DNA from 3 places in the Priestia sp. AB genome. Region 3 is predicted to be linked to each of the others. Evidence: riboswitches for the same ligand, from Rfam matches in the RefSeq annotation. Region 3 holds a riboswitch; each other region holds the start of a gene.

What was found. A riboswitch is a leader RNA that binds a small molecule or an ion and turns the genes downstream of it on or off. The one in region 3 is predicted to bind thiamine pyrophosphate.
Region 1: it holds a riboswitch for thiamine pyrophosphate, as region 3 does, so the genes downstream of both, POF52_RS17465 (acetylornithine deacetylase) here and tenA (thiaminase II) in region 3, are expected to answer to the same signal.
Region 2: it holds a riboswitch for thiamine pyrophosphate, as region 3 does, so the genes downstream of both, POF52_RS24500 (thiamine phosphate synthase) here and tenA (thiaminase II) in region 3, are expected to answer to the same signal.

The regions. Positions count from the first base shown of each region.
Region 1 covers NZ_JAQMYN010000005.1:274,169-280,440, reverse strand. The annotation lists gene POF52_RS17475 (ABC transporter ATP-binding protein) at 1-533, opposite strand, end outside; gene tenA (thiaminase II) at 526-1,197, opposite strand; gene POF52_RS17465 (acetylornithine deacetylase) at 1,203-2,480, opposite strand; TPP riboswitch at 2,595-2,697, opposite strand; gene POF52_RS17460 (MupG family TIM beta-alpha barrel fold protein) at 2,915-3,931, opposite strand; gene POF52_RS17455 (PTS transporter subunit EIIC) at 3,928-5,289, opposite strand; gene POF52_RS17450 (MurR/RpiR family transcriptional regulator) at 5,380-6,234, opposite strand; gene murQ (N-acetylmuramic acid 6-phosphate etherase) at 6,247-6,272, opposite strand, start outside.
Region 2 covers NZ_JAQMYN010000011.1:61,323-67,594, reverse strand. The annotation lists gene POF52_RS24535 (nucleoside hydrolase) at 1-90, shown strand, start outside; gene POF52_RS24530 (amino acid ABC transporter ATP-binding protein) at 125-859, opposite strand; gene POF52_RS24525 (amino acid ABC transporter permease) at 890-1,594, opposite strand; gene POF52_RS24520 (amino acid ABC transporter substrate-binding protein) at 1,578-2,399, opposite strand; gene POF52_RS24515 (fluoride efflux transporter FluC) at 2,741-3,139, shown strand; gene crcB (fluoride efflux transporter CrcB) at 3,140-3,529, shown strand; gene POF52_RS24505 (hypothetical protein) at 3,577-3,792, shown strand; TPP riboswitch at 3,955-4,056, shown strand; gene POF52_RS24500 (thiamine phosphate synthase) at 4,178-4,801, shown strand; gene thiO (glycine oxidase ThiO) at 4,785-5,912, shown strand; gene thiS (sulfur carrier protein ThiS) at 5,909-6,112, shown strand; gene POF52_RS24485 (thiazole synthase) at 6,118-6,272, shown strand, end outside.
Region 3 covers NZ_JAQMYN010000003.1:357,694-363,965, reverse strand. The annotation lists gene POF52_RS11505 (helix-turn-helix domain-containing protein) at 1-769, opposite strand, end outside; gene POF52_RS11500 (SDR family NAD(P)-dependent oxidoreductase) at 1,078-1,857, shown strand; gene POF52_RS11495 (ArsR/SmtB family transcription factor) at 1,870-2,172, shown strand; gene POF52_RS11490 (aldehyde dehydrogenase) at 2,186-3,586, shown strand; gene tenA (thiaminase II) at 3,615-4,304, opposite strand; TPP riboswitch at 4,400-4,497, opposite strand; gene POF52_RS11480 (TspO/MBR family protein) at 4,724-5,470, shown strand; gene POF52_RS11475 (hypothetical protein) at 5,773-5,955, shown strand; gene POF52_RS11470 (sodium-dependent transporter) at 6,132-6,272, shown strand, end outside.

The DNA.
Region 1 (6,272 bases), on a different contig from region 3:
AGCAGCCATTCTTGCATCGACAAACGCGTAATGGCATCAAGCGCACTAAAAGGCTCATCTAAAAGCAGCACGTTAGAACCGCTTAATACCGTTCGCAGAAAAGAAACACGCTGCTTCATCCCTCCAGATAAATCACTTGGAAAACGGTTTTCATACCCTTTTAAACCAAACTCTTCGAGCAGCTGAGATACTTGTCTATGAGCACTTGCTTTTGACACATTGTGAAGCTCAAGCGGCAGCGCTGCATTGTCTAAAATCGTGCGCCACGGAAGAAGCAAATCTTGCTGCGGCATGTAGCCTACTTTTCCAAGCCGTTTTTCGTAAGAGTGTCCGTTAATCACGATATCGCCTTCACTCTGCTGTTCAAGACCTGTAATGAGACGAAACAACGTACTTTTTCCAGAACCGCTCGCTCCAACGATACTGACAAACTCGCCTTCTTTCACATCTAAATTTAATGATGTTAAAATCGGTTGATCACCGTTTTTGTACGTAAAACTGACGTTTTGAAAAGATAACACAGATTTATTCATGAATTGGCCACATCACTTCGTTATAAGCCATATCCCAGAACATATACTCAAAACGCGTTGTATTTAAGAAAATTTCTTCGAGCTTTTCTAATTCCGCTTCTGATTTTTCTTCAGTAAGTGAGTCGAATAAGTTGATACACCATGTCGCTAGTTCTCCAAATTCTTTTGAGCTGTACATTTCAATCCACTCACGATAAAACTCATTGTTAGCTCCAGGCTTTTCACTGAGTTCTTTTCCTATTTCCCAGTAGCTCCACATACAAGGCAAAAGAGCCGCCACTAATTCAGCTAATGTTCCGCTTTGACCAACGTGCAGCATATAGTGTGTGTATGCAAGCGTTGCAGGAGATGGCTGCGCTTTTTCTAATTCTTTTTCGCTGATTTCAAATTTCTTGGCATACTCACGGTGCAGGCTCATTTCTTCGTTTAATGTCGAATCCAAAAGTGCAGCAAACTTCCCCATCGTTTGAAGATCGGTAGCTTTCATGGCTCCAATCGCAAATAATTTGGCATAATCAATTAGGTAAAGGTAATCTTGAATCATGTAAAAGCGAAACTTCTCCTTTTCAAGCGTTCCATCTCCCATTCCCTGTACAAAGGGATGATTATGATTTTGACGCCAAATAGGCTGCAGCTTTTCGTATAATCGTTCACTAAATTTCATGATGATCACTCCTTATGCGTATGCAGCCACGTATAAATGAACTGCACCATCACTTTTGTATATTGAATAAGCTGATTCATATCTAATTGTTCATTCACAGCATGTGCATTTGCTAAATTTCCCGGACCGTAAATAGCTGCCGGAATTCCCGCATCAGCTAGCCAACCGCCATCTGTTACGCTAGTTGACACATCGATTGGAGGCTTTTTCCCTTCAATTTGTTCATGAGTATTTGCAAGCAGCTGTACTCCAGCATGATTTTCATCAATTTCTAATGACGGGAAGATTTCTCCTCTGTCTTCAATCATTGATGTGCCTCCCCATTCAAAGGTTGGCAGGTTATCTTTTAACCATGGATCTGCTTTTGCAATAGCTAAAATGTATTCCTCCACTTCTTTTGATACTTGGTCGTATGATTCATTGGGATAATAGTGAACGGTGATCCACAGCCTGCATTCATCTGCAATAAACGCAGCATGCCTTCCCCCTTCGATTACTGCTGGATTAATCGTATTTGTTCCCGGCAAAAATCCTGGATAGCTTTTTGTAACAGCCCAGTGGCGCTCCAATTCTTGCAGCCCTCCGATCACTTTTGCCATCTTTTCAATAGCACTCGCAGCTAACAGCCCTCCTCCAGCATGAATCATACTTCGGCGTGTACCGTCATGATAGGTTTTACTGCTTTTTATCGTAATCCATCCCGTGATCACTCCGCCTTGACCTTGAATATGTAAATCACTCGTATCGGCAACAAGCGCAAAGTCAGCTGTATATCCTTTCTGACAGCATTGCAGCGTACCTGCCTCTCCCACTTCTTCTCCTACAACGGATTCAAAAATCAAGTCTCCCGGCAGTTCGATTCCTGCTTCTGTTAGAAGCTGAACTGCAAATAATGCTCCTGCCAAGCCGCCTTTCATATCAGCAACTCCGCGTCCGATTATCATGTTGTCTTTTACCACAGCTTCAAACGGATTTGTCTCCCAATTTTCATTTTCTTGTACCTCAGCTACATCCATATGCCCGTTAATAATTAAGCTTTGATAGTCAGCTGATTTTTTCCCTTTTAACGTGCCCACTACAATAGGATCGTTGCAATATAAATCCCACATATCGATGGAAAAACCGCAGTTTTTAAGAAAATCCGCTACGTAGCGCTGCGCTTCATGAGAATTCCGTGCAGGAGGCGCCGGCGTTTTATATGAAACAAGCGTTTTTAATAACTGGACTAGTTCTCCTTTGCGCTCCTCTACCTGTTTGACAAGCAAATCAATTGTTTCTTCCATGTATGACACCTTCCTTTACGCATAAAAAAACACTTCTTTCGCAGGAAAGAAGTGTTTTTGTTTATATACAAAAAATTATTATAACGAGTTCGTAAGGAAATACCATACAAAACATCCATTACAATACCTCTTTCCTACGCTAGTATTACCTAGTTCAGGTTATAAGGGTTAAGACTTCTCGTCTCTCTCAGCTTAGAAAGCACCCCTAGTGGCGTTGTATCTCTATAAAATTAAACGATTATCATATGTTTACCTGTAATAGTTTTATCATAGTAAAGCGTTTTATTCAATAGAAAGGTTCATGATTCAGCAATGAAAATAGTTTCCTTTTTAGTAAAATAAAAAGCACACACCTTTTCAAGCAGTGTGTGCTCTTTACTTTTATAAGCTTACTAGTTAGCTATCGGCTTCTTTAAAAATACATCTTTTTCCATTCAGACAGGAAGAAGCGCAAGTTTTTGCCCCGGTCTCACTAACGAAAGCAGCTCATGATCTTCTTCTATCACATACCCAATCACATTCACATTAGCATTTGCATTTGCAGGCAAATTCGTTTTAGCTATTTGAACCTCTCCTCTGTAACGTCCGTAGCCATCATTGTCCATTGTAATTGCTCCCATTCTGCGTTCTACTGTATGAAATGGCGGCACTGGTTTTACAGATCGAGTATCAACTAAACGCAGAACGTCTCTTGATACATCCGGACGCACGCTGTACGTTCCCTCTATATGAGGTGAACGAATGCGCAGCGGAATAATGCGGCTTTCTTGATATTGAACCAAACGCTTTAATAAACTTGAACCGGCGCATGGATCTTCAATATAAACCTCTGCTACTCCGCATCCGTATAAATCTACTGCAGAAGTAAAAGGACATCTATTACGGTCTTTTTCTCTAGTAGGAAGACCTTGATAAATAGGGCCTCTTTTTTCGCCTTCTCCAGGAATATAAGCGCAGACTGGAATACGGAGTTCATTAAATAAATCTGTCTGCTGTTGAAAAAACGTTTCTTCAAGCCCTGTTTCAGGCCGCGGATAAAAATTATGCCATGCAAGCAGCTGATGATGATGAAGACCCGCAGATAAGAGTGCTTCAATTTCTTGTTTGGATAACGTACTTGCATTAACAGCAATATAAAATTTATTCGCAAGCGAAAGAGTTTCTTCTGTGCTAAAGCCATCGTCTAGTCTAATACCAGATACGCCAAGTGAAGATAGCGACATAAGGCCTTCAATACCTAAATGAACTGGCGTATGCTTAGATACGTCTGCATACACGCTTATTCCACAATCTCTAGCCACATGAAGCAATTCTTTTGCCCGTTCAGCCAAATCTCCTTTTTCTTCTGGAATGTGAAGCGAAGTGAATGCACGTGTGACGCCGCACTCACTCGCTTCTATTAATTTTTTGGGGGCATCACTATCATTTAAATAAAACGAAATACCGATCATTCAAACTCCCTCGCCATTTCATCGTTAAATCCAAAGAAATAGGTACAAACAAAGCCTGCTGCATAAGCAACAACTAATCCAAGTAAATAAAGAAGAATTTGATGCGCATGAACTAAAAACGTAAGCGGCAAACCTGATACCCCCACTGCTACAGTTGCAATATGAAAGTGCGCCTGAAATGCTCCGCCGATTCCAGCTCCGAGACAAGCGGTTAAGAATGGACGCCCTAAAGGAAGTGTGACTCCAAAAATAAGCGGCTCTCCGATTCCAAGCAGCCCTGAAGGAAGAGCGCCTCCAATTGCTCGCTTTAAACGTTTTTTCTTCGTTTTGATATAAATAGCAAAAGCGGCACCTACCTGACCAGCTCCGCCCATTGCTAGGATAGGAAGAAGCGGATCATCTCCAATTGAATTGATAAGCTCTAAATGAACAGGCGTAAGACCTTGATGCAGTCCCGTAATGACGAGCGGCAAGAACGTTGCCCCTAATACAAAGCCTGCTACAACTCCTCCAACCTCTAAAACTCCTAAAAGACCTTTTGTGATTCCATCTGAAATCAAGCCTCCGATTGGCATGAATACTACATACGTAATAATTCCTGTAATCAACACCGTAACGGTTGGTGTAATAATGATATCCAATGACTGAGGGACAAATTTACGCACTCGTTTTTCCACTACGGCCATAAAGATTGCTGCAAGCAACACGCCAATTAAGCCACCCCGTCCCGGCAAAAGGGCTTCACCAAAAAGTTTAATATCAGCTACAGCAGGATTAATGACTAAAATACCCGCTAAGCCTCCTAGAGCCGGTGAACCACCAAATTCTTTTGCAGCATTGATACCTACTAAAATACCAAGATAAGCAAATAAGCCGCTTCCGATAACCGTTAAAAGAATAGCAATCTGTGAATCCGCCGGAAGCCACTTCGCTTGAACCGCTGCTTTTGTTACTCCGGTGATAAGTCCAGATGCTACAAGAGCAGGTATCAGCGGAATAAAAATGCTTGCAATTCGGCGAAGCAAGAGCTTAAACGGAGTTGCATTTTTTTCTTTCAGCTCCGATTTCCGCTGTGCTGCACGATTTTCTAAATTAATACCGCCGGATTCATCAATTAACTTTCCAAACTCCTCTGCTACTTTGTTCACTTTGCCGGGACCAATAATAATTTGAAGCGTTTCTTCTTCCACTAATCCGAGCACGCCTTCAAGTTTTCGTATATCCGTCTTTTTTACAATTGAATCATCTTTTACCGTCACACGCAGCCGCGTCATACAATGCGTATACGCTTCAATATTGGATGCTCCCCCAAGCATCTCCAAAACAGCCTTTGCTAATTGATGATTATCTAAAGACATGTTAATCCCCCTTTGTATTTTCCTCTTAGATGGATACGCCACTGAGGAAACAGACCACAAAACCCCCCTTTTTGTAATCGCTTTCTTTTTTTATTTCTTACCTTTCAAAAACTGAATGGCATCTCTTGTTTTGTCAATATACTCAATCGTCTGGTCATACTGCTGCGCTGCAATACTTAAAAATAACACATCAATCACGTAAAGCTGGGCTAAACGAGACGATGTAGCTGCGCTTCGAAACGGCGCTTCTTGAGAATAAGACGTATACAAACAAATATCAGCTAAAGACGAAACGGTGGACTGTCCGTACTTGGTTAAGCTAATCGTCTTTACTCCGCGGTTTTTAGCTAAAGATAAGACGTTGCTTACTTCAGGAGTCTCCCCTGAAAAAGAAATACCCACAACTACATCGTCTTTACTTGCATTTGCGATGAGTGTAGCTGCTAAATGGCTATCTGCAAAAGCCGTGGCATTTTTATTAATTCGAAGAAATTTTTGCTGCGCATCTATAGCAATAATATGTGAAGCACCGATTCCAAAAAAATGAATGTTTTTGGCTTCAATCAGCGCCAAAACAGCCCGCTCTGCTTCTTTATAATTCACAAGCTCGGCCGTATCACTTAGACTTTGAATGCTGTTGCTTGCCGTTTTTTTGACAATAGATTGAATCGTTTCATTTGTTTCAATATCGCGGTATCCTTGCTCCATATCTCTGGCTAAATCACCGGCTACTCTTACCTTTAATTCTTGAAACCCGCTAACACCGATAGATTTGCACAAACGAATAACAGCAGCACTGCTCGCATTCGCTAGTCTACCTAATTCTCCAGCCGTACTGTTTACCACAGTATGCGGGTTGTTTAAAATATATTCAGCAATTTTCCTCTCCGAATCAGGAAGCTTAGCCACCGTGTTTTTAATCATCGTTAATCCGCCTGTTGACATCGTTTCTCTCCTTTATACGTAATGTTCAATCGCTTTTC
Region 2 (6,272 bases), on a different contig from region 3:
GGGCGACCTGTAGATGTCGTATATGATGTCACAGCTGAATCATTCTTTACGTACATTACAGATTTAATGAAAAAAGCAGTAGCCAAATAAAGAAAAAGGTTGCACGTGAAAATGTGCAACCTTTTTAATGAATCATATTTAAAAATTGACGTGTACGCTCTTGTTGAGGATTTGAAAATATTTGATCCGGTGTACCTCTTTCCATAATGACGCCTTGGTCCATAAAGATAACTTCATCTGCTACTTCACGGGCAAAGCGCATTTCATGAGTTACCACCACCATCGTCATTCCTTCTTTTGCCAAGTCTTTCATCGCTTGAAGAACGTCTCCTACAAGCTCAGGATCAAGAGCTGAAGTAGGCTCATCAAACAGCATAACTTTTGGGTCCATCGCCATTGCTCTGGCGATGCCAACACGCTGTTGTTGTCCGCCAGACAGCTGGAAAGGATAAAAGTCGAGCTTATCTCCTAAGCCAACTCGTGTTAATAATTCTTTCCCTCTTTTTTCTGCTTCTTGAGTGGAAACACCTTTTACAATTACAGGCCCTTCCATAACATTTTCAAGCGCACTTTTATGAGGAAACAAGTTATAGTTTTGAAAGACCATACCTGTTAGACTTCGAAATGAAGTAATGTCTTTTTTACGAACAGGCTTGGTGAAATTCATGCTTTTTTTATCAAGTTCAATCGTGCCGTCTGTTGGGATTTCTAAAAGGTTTAAGCAACGTAAAAAAGTAGTTTTACCCGATCCAGAAGGACCGATTAATACAATTACCTTGCCCTGTTCAACTTCTAAATCAATCCCTTTTAATACTTGCAAATCACCGAATGATTTATGCAAATTTTTGATATTAATCATATAAAAAACTCCTTTAGCTACTCGAAACGGTTATTTAGATACGTAACGATCTAGTCTTATTTCAATGCGTCCTTGAATAATGGATAAGATTGTACACATAATCCAGTACAAGAGCGCTGCTTCACTATAAAGAAGTAAAAATTCATAGTTAGTCGAAGCAATTTCTTGAGCTTTACGGAACATCTCAGAAACAAGAATAAGCGATGCAAGTGACGTATCTTTAATAAGGCTAATAAAAGAGTTAGATAATGGCGGAATCGATACACGTGCTGCTTGCGGTAAAATAATCCGTCTTAACGCTTGGGAATAGGTCATACCAAGTGAGTAACCAGCTTCCCACTGTCCTTTAGGAATAGATTGAATCGCTGCTCGGATAATTTCAGATGCATACGCACCTACACTTAATGAAAATCCAATAACAGCAGAGATAAATGGGTCAATTGTTATATCTAAATTGGGTAAGCCGTAGAAAATAATAAATAATTGCACAAGCAGCGGTGTACCTCGAATAATCGATACATAGATGCGCGCAATTATATTTAAAACTTTTATAGATGATAAACGAGCCAAGGCTGTTAAGACAGCTAAAATGATACCGAGTACAAACGTGATTAATGTTAGTGGAATAGAATATTGAATAGCTCCCTTTAGCATTGGCAAGAGAGATGATTGAGCGATTGAAATCAATTGATTCAATCGCTCTCCATCAGGAAAAATATTATTTAGGAGAAACATCTTCGCCAAACCATTTCTTAGAAATCTTTGCGTATGTTCCGTCTTTTTTCATATCTTTCAATGCTTTGTTTACTTCATCCACTAACTTACCGCTGTCTTTTCTAAACATAAAGCCGCTTGCAGCACCATCGGATTTTTCATCCGCGATTTTGATAGGTGCGTTAGGGTGCTTTTTCTTATAGTCAAGGAACGATAATTTATCGTTGATTGTAGCATCAACACGGTTTGCGCTCATTAGTTCTACTGCTTGAGCAAAACCTTCAGCACTCGTAATGTTTGCACCATAAGATTGAGCCATGTCTTTGTAGTTACTTGTTAATGACTGCGCTGATTTTTTTCCTTTTAAATCTTTAAATGATTTGATATCTTTTTCGTCTTTACGAACAATTAATACAGCGCCTGACTGGATGTATGGATCAGAGAAATCGTATTTCTTTTGACGATCTTCACGAATACCCACTTCGTTAGCAATCATGTCAAAGCGTTTAGCATCTAATCCGGCAAACATGCCATCCCACTGTGTTTCTTTGAACTCAGCTTTTACGCCAAGACGTTTAGCTACTTCTTGAGCCAATTCTACATCAAACCCAGTTAGCTTTTGTTTGTCATCATGAAAAGTGAACGGAGGGTATGTACCTTCAGTTCCAATTGTTAATACGCCATCTTTTTTCACTTTATTATATAAATCCTCTTGTGAAGATTTATTGTCTCCATTGTTTGCTTCATTTTTTGAGCTAGAACCGCATGCGGCAAGCACAACTGTGAAAGCTAAGAGTAGCGACAAAAGTGCAGCAAATTTCTTCATTTTCTAAACCCCCTAGTATTCTGATAGGAAATGATACTCTGTGATACTAAACAAGAACACAGCAAAAGTCAACAAAAAAAACTTATACGATTAATGTGACTTAAAATGAGGGAAATATACCTTCTATACACGGTTTGTCATAAGGATACAGAAAGATTTTAAAATTTGGATTAAGTGGATTTTTAAGGGAGATTCGAGGAGTAAAAAGGAAGTTTCATGCGACGATTTTCTCTTTCATTTTTTCATGACTTTTGGTGCAATAAACATATAGTTAAATGTTAAGGTAGAAATAAATTCCTTATGGTACACTTAAAGAAGAATTTATGAAACGGAGCGATATGATGAAAGCCATAAACTTAATCTCAATTGCCTTTGGTGCTATCGCTGGTACATATGCACGCTATTTGCTGAATCTTTCCTTACTATATACGGGCTATCCAATAGGAACGGTAATTGAAAACCTATTAGGAAGCTTCATACTAGGCCTATTAACAGGATTTTTTGTGTGGAAAAAGCCAAAAGAATGGATAAAGCTTGGACTAGGAGTTGGCGTATGCGGCGGTTTTACAACGTATTCAACGTTTGCAGGAGACGTCATTTCTCTCACTCAGCACCATTTATTTTGGGGAGCCATTTATGTAATGGTCTCTTTAGTAGGTGGAATCCTTCTTGCTTTAGCAGGCTATCTATGCGGTGAAGCGGCAGGGAAAAATTTAGTGAAAGTACATGAGGTGAAGTAAATGAGCATAGTGAGCTTGGCACTTGGCGGGGCAGCTGGAGGAATATGCCGTTATCTTTTGGGGTTAAAAGTTACAAAAACAGTTTCAAACCCTCCTTTTCCAGTATCAATGCTGTTTGTAAACTTGCTCGGTGCGTTTGGGCTTGGTCTTTTTTACGGTAGTTATTATGGAAAGGTTCCGAGTCATGCTTATGATGATTCAATATTTTTAATGATTGGCATTGGGTTTTTTGGTGCCTTTACCACTTTTTCAACGTTCAGTGTGGAAAACGTACAGTTAATTCGAGAAAAATCTTATCGGAAAATGCTGGTGTACGTGGGGATTTCAGCATTTGGAACAGTTGGTTTATTTACAGTCGGTTTACTGGCAGGAACGTTTTTATTTAAGTAAAGAGAACGTTTCTAGTAGGGAAAAACAAAAAGACGGAGAAGTAGAGAATGGATAGAAAAGCAGAAGTTTGGAAGTACATTTTGTTGATTGTAGCTGTTGCAGGTCAGATCATTGGTTTTTTATTTTTATTTATAAATGTTGTGGCGGCATTTATTTTTTACGGTTTTTATATTCTAACTTTTATTATGTTACTCCTGCTGTTTATATGGGATCGGAAAAAGGAAAAAGACAAGGAAGAATTTGACGACTATACCGATTACTAATCATATAAAAAGCAGAATGATGCGGTGCGCCGGACCTCTTACTTAGTAAAGAAGCTTAAAAGATACATCTATAAAAGGAAGAGAGCCGTAAGAGCATAAAGAGATATTGTATTTACATCTAGTTGTGTTATAATTTTAAGTGCGAAAACAAAATCAATAAATAGCAATCACTAGGGGAGCTTTTTGAAGCTGAGACGAATGTATTTCGGACCCTTTGAACCTGATCTGGTTTGGACCAGCGTAGGGAAGTGGCGATCATGTTTACATAACGATGCATGCTAACCACTCTACGTTGTAGAGTGGTTTTTTGTATGTAATAAAGCCCTCTACACAAGATGAGGTGATTGAAATTTCTCTTTATTCTGAATAGAAAGGTTTCGATCATGTGGATATTCCTAAATTTCATGTCATTACAACAGATAAGCAGCCAATCGAAGAGCTTCAAAAAGTTTTAACGGCTATCGCGCCTTTTGCGGGCGCCGTTCATATTAGAGAAAAAGAGAAAACGGCAAAGCAGATTCAATGTTTACTAGAAAGCTTTCCATTTTGTCGCTCTAAAATTATTGTGAATGACCGAGTTGATGTAGCACATGCTTTAAAAGCAAAAGGCGTACAGCTTGCCTATCATAGTTTAGACGTTTCGGTTGTTATAGACGCATTTCCTTCTCTTATTGTCGGAAAATCAGTTCACTCTGTAGAAGAGGCTTTAGAAGCTGAAAAAGATGGTGCTCACTACATTCTATACGGACATATTTATTCAACACATTCAAAAAAAGGATTAAAAAGTCGAGGGGTAGCAGCACTAAAAGAAGTAGTAGATGCTGTGCAGATACCGGTTATTGCCATTGGAGGAATTACACCTGTAAATGCCAAAGAGGTGCTTCAAACAGGAGCACACGGTATAGCTGTGATGTCTGGTGTCATGCTTGCGCAAGATCCCCTCAAAGCGATTAAACAATATTCTCATATATGGACATCTGGAGGTGGAGAAAATGAAGCAGCATTATGATGTACTGTTAATCGGAGGAGGTATAATCAGCTCTTCTATCGCTTATCATTTGTCAAAACAAGGAGCGTCAGTAGCTATTCTTGAACGCAATCAAATTGGTTGTGAAGCTTCAAGTGCAGCCGCTGGTATTTTAGGTGCTCAAGCTGAAATTGATGAAGAAGGTCCTCTTTTAGACCTTGCTATTAAGAGCAGAAGCATGTTTCCTGAATTGGTGAAGGAACTAAAAGAAAAAACGGCCATCGACGTAGAGCTCATTCAAAAAGGCTTATTAAAAGTTGCTGTAACAGAAGAAGATGCACACGTATTAAAGAAAAAAGCCGCTCAGCACCACCGGTGGGATGAACATGTAAGATGGATCGATGTAAAAGAAGCGCGTTTGTTAGAACCCGGGCTCTCTCCAGACATATACGGAGCTATTACAATACCGGGAGACGGCCAGCTAGCTCCGGCTAAGTTAACGCAAGCTCTTGCTCATGGAGCCTTGTATCACGGAGCAGATGTATTCGAATACTGTGACGTTCATTCTCTTATTATGGAAAGTGAAACAGTAAAAGGTGTACAGACGTCCAAAGGCTCTTTTTATGGAGAAAAAGTAGTTATCGCAGCAGGTTCATGGGCTAAACGCTTTATTTCTTCTGAACATTTAGGTCACGTGTTTCCCGTAAAAGGGGAGTGTATTGCTCTTCGAAGTCATAAGCCGCTGCTTTCTAAAACGATTTTTTTAGATGAAGGTTTTTACTTAGTGCCTAAGACTGGTGGAAGAATCGTAATCGGGGCAACTAAGTTACAGCATGACTTTACCAAGACGGTTTCTGCACAAGGTATTCAATTTTTGCTGAATAAAGCTTCGGCGCTTCTGCCAGCTATTAAAGAAGCCACATTTGAAAAAGCATGGGCTGGTCTTCGTCCGCAAACAAATGATGGCTGGCCTTATTTAGGAGAGCATCTTGAAATAGCGAATCTACACATGGCGTTTGGCCACTACCGAAACGGTATTTTATTAAGTGCTGCAACTGGAAAAATTATGGCTGATGCTTTGTTAGGGAAAAAGCCGAATCATTCATTTTTTACATCATTTCAGCTAACAAGAGTAATGGAGGGAGTTCATTGAATCTAATCATTAATGGTAAGACCGTTACTTTTGGAGATGAAATTGAAACGGTCGAGCACTTGTTGCAGGCTCAGAACCTGCATGAACGAGTGGTAATTGTTGAGCTAAACAAGAACATTTTGCAAAAAGAAGAACATAGCGATGCATGCTTAAAAGATGGCGATATATTAGAAGTTGTTTCATTTGTCGGAGGAGGATGAAGAGTATGTTAAAAATTGGACAATATACATTTAATTCACGTTTATTATTAGGGACAGGGAAATTTCCGGACTTTACGACTCAGCGTCAAGCGGTAGAAGAGTCAGAAACAGAAATTTTAACATTTGCTGTGAGACGAATGGATATTTTTGATCAAAATCA
Region 3 (6,272 bases):
CATCTCTTGCGCTCCGTTCTGAAGACTCAGAGATGTATGCCCCGACAGACTCCACCATTTCTACAGTTTGAGTAGCGCTTTTTTCAAGCTCTCTTTTTACTTCTCCGACAATTTCTTCTCGAACTTCATTTCGCATTCCTTCGCGCATTTCTTTTAACAAATCAGCTTTAAACGTATCAAGCACTTCAAACACATCTTCATAGCGGCGAACAGCTTCTACTAATTCCCCTTGAAGCAGTTCTTTTTCATTCACAACAAGGTCGTTTGGTTTTGGCTCTTCAATAGAAGCAGAAATAGCCTGCTTTTCTTCTTCAGTAGCTAATCGTGCTTCAGGTATAGGAGGGGTCTTCTCTTGCTTATTTCCTGAAATGCTTTCCTGCTTTTCAGCAGCTTTTTTCTTTTCTTGCTTCATTTGTTTATTGGAATGTTCTTGAAAATCAATGACGTTTTCTTTTTTAGCAGTTTTCAACTGTGCCGATTCTTCTTCTTTTGAAACCGCTGCCTCTGATTCCATCACTAAATGCTCCTGTTCTTCTTGTTCTTTTATCAGCAGCTGAACGTATTCTTTGACTTCATCTAACGTACATTGTTCATCAAACAGCTGTTTAATATCATTAAATAATTCAATTTGTTCCTCTGTATAGACACGGGCCCCATCTACTCGTTCAATTGTTAAATAGCTGCCCAATAATTTTTCCCATTGTTTTAGCGTTTTCTTTTCTACCTCTAATTGATCACTTACTTTTTTAATTGTATATGTCTCCATCATTTTTCATTTCCTCCCTTATCTATTTTTATCCAACTATGTAATGGATTATTTGTTGTATGTTGTATTCACCATATCTTCACTTGTTTTCCTGCTAGGTGACAAAGGTTGTCAAAACTAGACGACATTAGCCTTCTATGTAAAGAAAACGCATATTTTGTAAAAAAATGTACAGAAATGCGTAAATGGCAAAAATGGAAAATACAAAAGAAAAGAAGAGTATAGAAAACAGTTGACGGGAAAAAATGAATCCTATAAGATATGTTTAAATGTTTAAGTTCTTGAACATTTAAACATAAGGAGTGAACACTATGTCACAGCATTATGCGCTCATCACCGGTGCGTCGGGAGGAATAGGTAAAGAGTTAGCTTATCAATTCGCAAAGGATGGGCATCCTGTAATTTTAGTTGCCAGAAGCGCTGATAAACTAGCGGCTATTGGAGAGAATTTAAAATCTACTTATAATATTGAAGTCATAACGGTTGTTAAGGATTTATCAAGAGAAGAAGAGATACAGTCATTATATGAAGAACTTAAAAATAAAAAAATGCACGTTGATTATTTAGTGAACAATGCTGGTTTTGGACTATACGGCAAATTTATTGAAACAGCTTTAGATGAAGAGTTAAACATGATTGATTTAAATATTCGAGCATTAACTCATTTAACAAAATTATTTTTACCGGATATGGTCAAAAGAAATCGTGGAAAAATTTTAAACATTGCATCTGTTGCTGCATTTATGCCAGGTCCACTTATGACGGTATATTACGCAACGAAAGCGTACGTATTATCTTTCACAGAGGCCCTTGAAAATGAATTAAGAGGTACCAATGTAACGGTAAGTGCTCTATGCCCGGGTCCAACTAAAACGGGTTTTAGCGACCGAGCCCAGCTAAGCAACTCCAAGCTTTTTCAAAGCGGTGCAATGGATGTAGAAACAGTAACGAAAGTTGGCTATAAAAAATTTATGAAAGGGCAGACGGTTATCGTACCAGGAGTACAGTTTCGTCTTGCTACGTTCATCCCGCGCTTCGTGCCAAGAAAGTGGCTTACATCCGTTGTCCGCAGAACACAAGAAATTAAATAAAGGAGAATCTATATGAGTGAAAAAGCAGTCGAGTTATTTCGTGCCAGCATTCCTATTTTTCAGGCTCTAAGTGATTTAGCAAGACAAGATATTATTTTGCTGCTCGCCGAAAAAGAGCCTTTAACCGTTAATGAAATTGCAAACGAGTCTACTCTATCACGACCGGCAATTTCTCATCATTTAAAAATTCTACGCGATCAAAAGCTTGTGCAAATTGAGCAAAAAGGAACGCAGAGATATTATTCATTAGCTTTGAATGAGGCAGTTGAGCTATTAAAAAACTTGCTTGCTACAGTTGAAGCCGAATGTTTATAGGGAGATGAAAGGAATGAACCACGAGCGATTCTATATCACAGATGAAACGGTCATTGAACATATTGTTTCTACACAAAAGCAGTATTTCTATGCGCAAAAGACAAAGAGTATCAGCAGCCGCATTCAAGCACTGAATAAGCTAAGAGACGCAGTCAAACAAAACGAGCAGAGAATTATGGATGCTTTAAAACAAGATTTAAATAAATCTGAAGTAGAGGCTTACACGTCGGAAATTGGGATTTTACTAGAGGAGATTCGGTTTACGCTTAAGCATTTAGCAAAATGGATGAAGCCTAAAAAAGTAAAAACTGCTTTAACACATGTGGGCTCTAAAGGGAAAATTGTTCCTGAACCGTATGGAGTCGCGTTAATTATTGCTCCATGGAACTATCCGTTTCAATTAGCACTGTCTCCTTTAGTAGGAGCGATTGCTGCTGGAAACACGGCGATTATAAAACCTTCTGAATTAACGCCTAGCGTATCTCGCGTTATACAAGAATTACTGGCTGAAGCTTTTGACCCAGCATTTGTGACGGTGATTGAAGGCGCTGTAGACACGACAAGCCTGCTTTTAAAACACCCGCTTGATTATATTTTCTTTACGGGAAGTGTAAATGTAGGGAAAATTATTATGCAAGAAGCAGGGAAGCAGCTTATTCCAGTCACGCTTGAGCTAGGCGGAAAAAGTCCGTGCATTGTACATGAAGACGCAAACCTAGATCTTGCAGCGAAGCGAATTATGTTTGGTAAAGGGATGAATGCAGGCCAAACGTGCGTTGCTCCTGATTATTTGCTCGTGCATAAAAAAGTGAAAGCGCAGCTTGTAGAGAAACTTCGCGAAGCAATTTCTCAATTTTACGGTAGTAATCCACTTGAAAGCGACCGCTACGGCCGTATTGTCAGTGAGCGTCATTTTACTCGGCTAGTTGAGTTTTTAAAAGACGGAAATGCTATAGTTGGAGGCGGGTACAATAAAAACACGCTAACAATAGAACCTACGGTGTTAAGTGAAGTAAGCTGGACATCAGATGTTATGCAAGAAGAAATCTTTGGGCCTATTCTTCCTATGATTGAATATGAAACACTAGACGAAGTCATTCATAAAGTTCAAGAAAAAGCTAAGCCGTTAGCCCTTTACTTATTTACAGAAAGTGAAGATGTGCAAAACGTGATAACGGAGCGCCTTTCATTTGGAGGAGGCTGTATAAACGATACGCTTATGCATATCGCTACGCCATATTTGCCGTTTGGCGGAGTGGGAGAAAGCGGCACGGGTCAATATCATGGAAAAGACAGCTTTCAGACATTCACTCATTTTAAAAGCATGCTGTCTCAAACAACCAAGTTTGATTTGTCATTCCGCTATCCTTCGGAAAAACAAAGCTTGAAAATGATCAAAAAACTATTGAAATAAAAGAGCCTCCTGATAGGAGGCTTTTTCGTTATTTTGAAAGTGAAAGCTGAGAAAGCGGCCATTTTTCTTGGGTATATGCCATTTCCCAAAATAAATACTCCAGTTCACAGCTTTTGATGAAGTGATCTTTCATACGGTTACGTTCTTCTTCAGTCGCTTGTTCGGCGAGTTCATCAAGCTTGTTACAAAACCATTGTGTTGTGCCATTCATTTCTTCATTATTATAAAACTGAATCCATTCATAAAAAGGATGAGAAGGAGATGGATTTACTTGTTCTGTAATGCGCTGGCCAATTTCAACGTACGTCCATGGACATGGAAGAAGCACTGCAATGATTTCTGCTAAGCTGCCTGTATGGGCAACACTTGTCATATGGTTAATGTAGTGGCTGGCCGTCGGTGAAAGCGTCTCAGTGTGAAGGTCTTCATAACGTACGCCTGCTACTTCACAAAAATTATTGTGAGGGTGTACTTCACTATGTAATACCGTAGAAATGCCGGCATTAAAGGCTTCCATTTCGGTACGCGTGCGGCATTTTGTTAAAGCAGCGCCGTAAATGCGAACAAATGCTGTTAAGTATTCGTAATCTTGAGAAACGTAGTGAATAAGCGCTTCTTTTGGCACGTTTCCTTCAGCAATTCCTTTAATAAAAGGATGGTTAAAAATGGCTTCGTAAATATAGTTTGCTTCTTGTCTTAATTGAGATGAAAATGACATCAAAATCCTCCTTTAATATGAGGAAGTCACAAACAAGCACATAAAGGAAATAAAAAACACTCCGTTTATAAACGGAGTGGCAAAGGACAGTAAAAAACTGAACATTGCCACTTTCCTACGCTGGTATGAGCCAGATCAGGTTCAAAGGGATCAAGAAAACTTGTCTCAGCCGGTGGCACCCCTAGTGGACTTCCTATTAATCTACGTTTAACTTACCATATATTCTGAAAAATAGAAAGCGTTATGGGGAATTGTGTGCTAACAACTTTTCTTTCTTAAAGAGGAAATTTATTAAAGCTATTTTTAATCATTTTTGTTTAAAAATGCATATTTTTAGGGAAGAAGAGGTATTAATGAAGGGAAGAGCCGTTTTCGTCTCCGAAACACTCCCATATAAATAGAAGAAAGGAGAAAACAAAATGGCGAAATTTCGTTTGTATGCTGTATTAAATACAGTAGGCTTGGCTATTACACTGCTTGTGAATTATTTAGCAAATGCCATTCCAATAGGAGGCAAAACAACGGGAGAAGCTTCTGCGCAAGTTCCTACGTTGTTTACACCAGCGGGTTATGCCTTTGCTATCTGGGGCGTTATTTATTTATTATTAACCATTTGGGTTATACGCCAATTTTTTGCAAGAGAAGATCAAAAGGAAATATATGCACGTATCGGCATTTGGTTTTTTCTAAACTGTTTGTTAAATAGTGCGTGGATCTTTATTTTCCAAAACGATTACTATAAGTTATCTCTTTTAGTTATGCTCTTTATTCTAGGCACATTAATGATTGTGTATTCCACTATTCAGCATTCTCGAATGACGACATGGTTTATGCGTCTGCCGATTTCGCTTTATCTTGGATGGATTTCTGTTGCGACTATTGTCAATGTGTTTGTCGTATTTCAAGCAAATGGAATACAGCACTTGATTGGCTTAAACGAGTTAGCATGGACGATTATTATGCTGCTGGTAGGAGCTGTGCTGGGCATTATGTTTACATTAAAAAACCGAGACGCTGTTTATCCGCTTGTTTTTATTTGGGCTTATATTGCCATTGCAGTGCAGCAAAGTGGAAATCAGCCAATTGTCATTACTGTCATCATTTCAGTTGTTTTATTGGCAATTGCCATTATTGTGGGATTGATTAAACGCTATAGACGTTTTTAAAAAGAAGCTCTAGCTTTTGTAAGCTAGAGCTTTTTATGATGCTCTTTTGATTGTAAAAAAGCAGCTGTAAAAGCAATTAAGCTAATTAAAATACCAAAAGGAACAACAATTGGTACGAATGATAAAATAAATGTCATAAGTGTAACCTCCATGTTGCATCGGTGCATAATGAAAAATTCAACTTTTTTAAATTGAAGTTCCGCTATTATAGTATGCTAGGCTTTATGTTTGGAGCCTATATGTTTAGAAATAAACGAAAAAGGCAAAATACGTTACATATAGGTTATATAGGAGGAGTTAAAATGGAAACATATTTAGTTGCTTACACAGATAAAGATGATATGGAATATAAACAAGTGACATGCGAGAGCTATGAAGATGCAGAGCGTACGGTTCTTCGTTTAGAGAGAGAAGGGCATATGCATATTGAAGAAATATCAAATCAAGAAGCCTATCGCGGAGACGAATCATCGTACAGAGAATGATTTTTGAATAGAAACATCAAACTTAAAATGAAGAAGCAGCTGCTTCTTCATTTTTTCTATTCTATATAGATATCGTTTTATAGAAAAAAGTAAAACGGGAATGATTTTCTTCTGCATTTATGGTACAGTACTAATCAGGTGAGTTTTGAGTTTAGAAGAGGAGAGAGTAACATTATATGAGTAAAGGAAATCAGTGGTCTTCACGCCTCGGTTTTATTTTAGCATCTGCTGGGGCAGCAATTGGTCTAGGAGCGATATGGAAGTTTCCATACGTAACGGGAACCAGTGGCGGTGGAGCATTTTTTGCGTTGTTTATT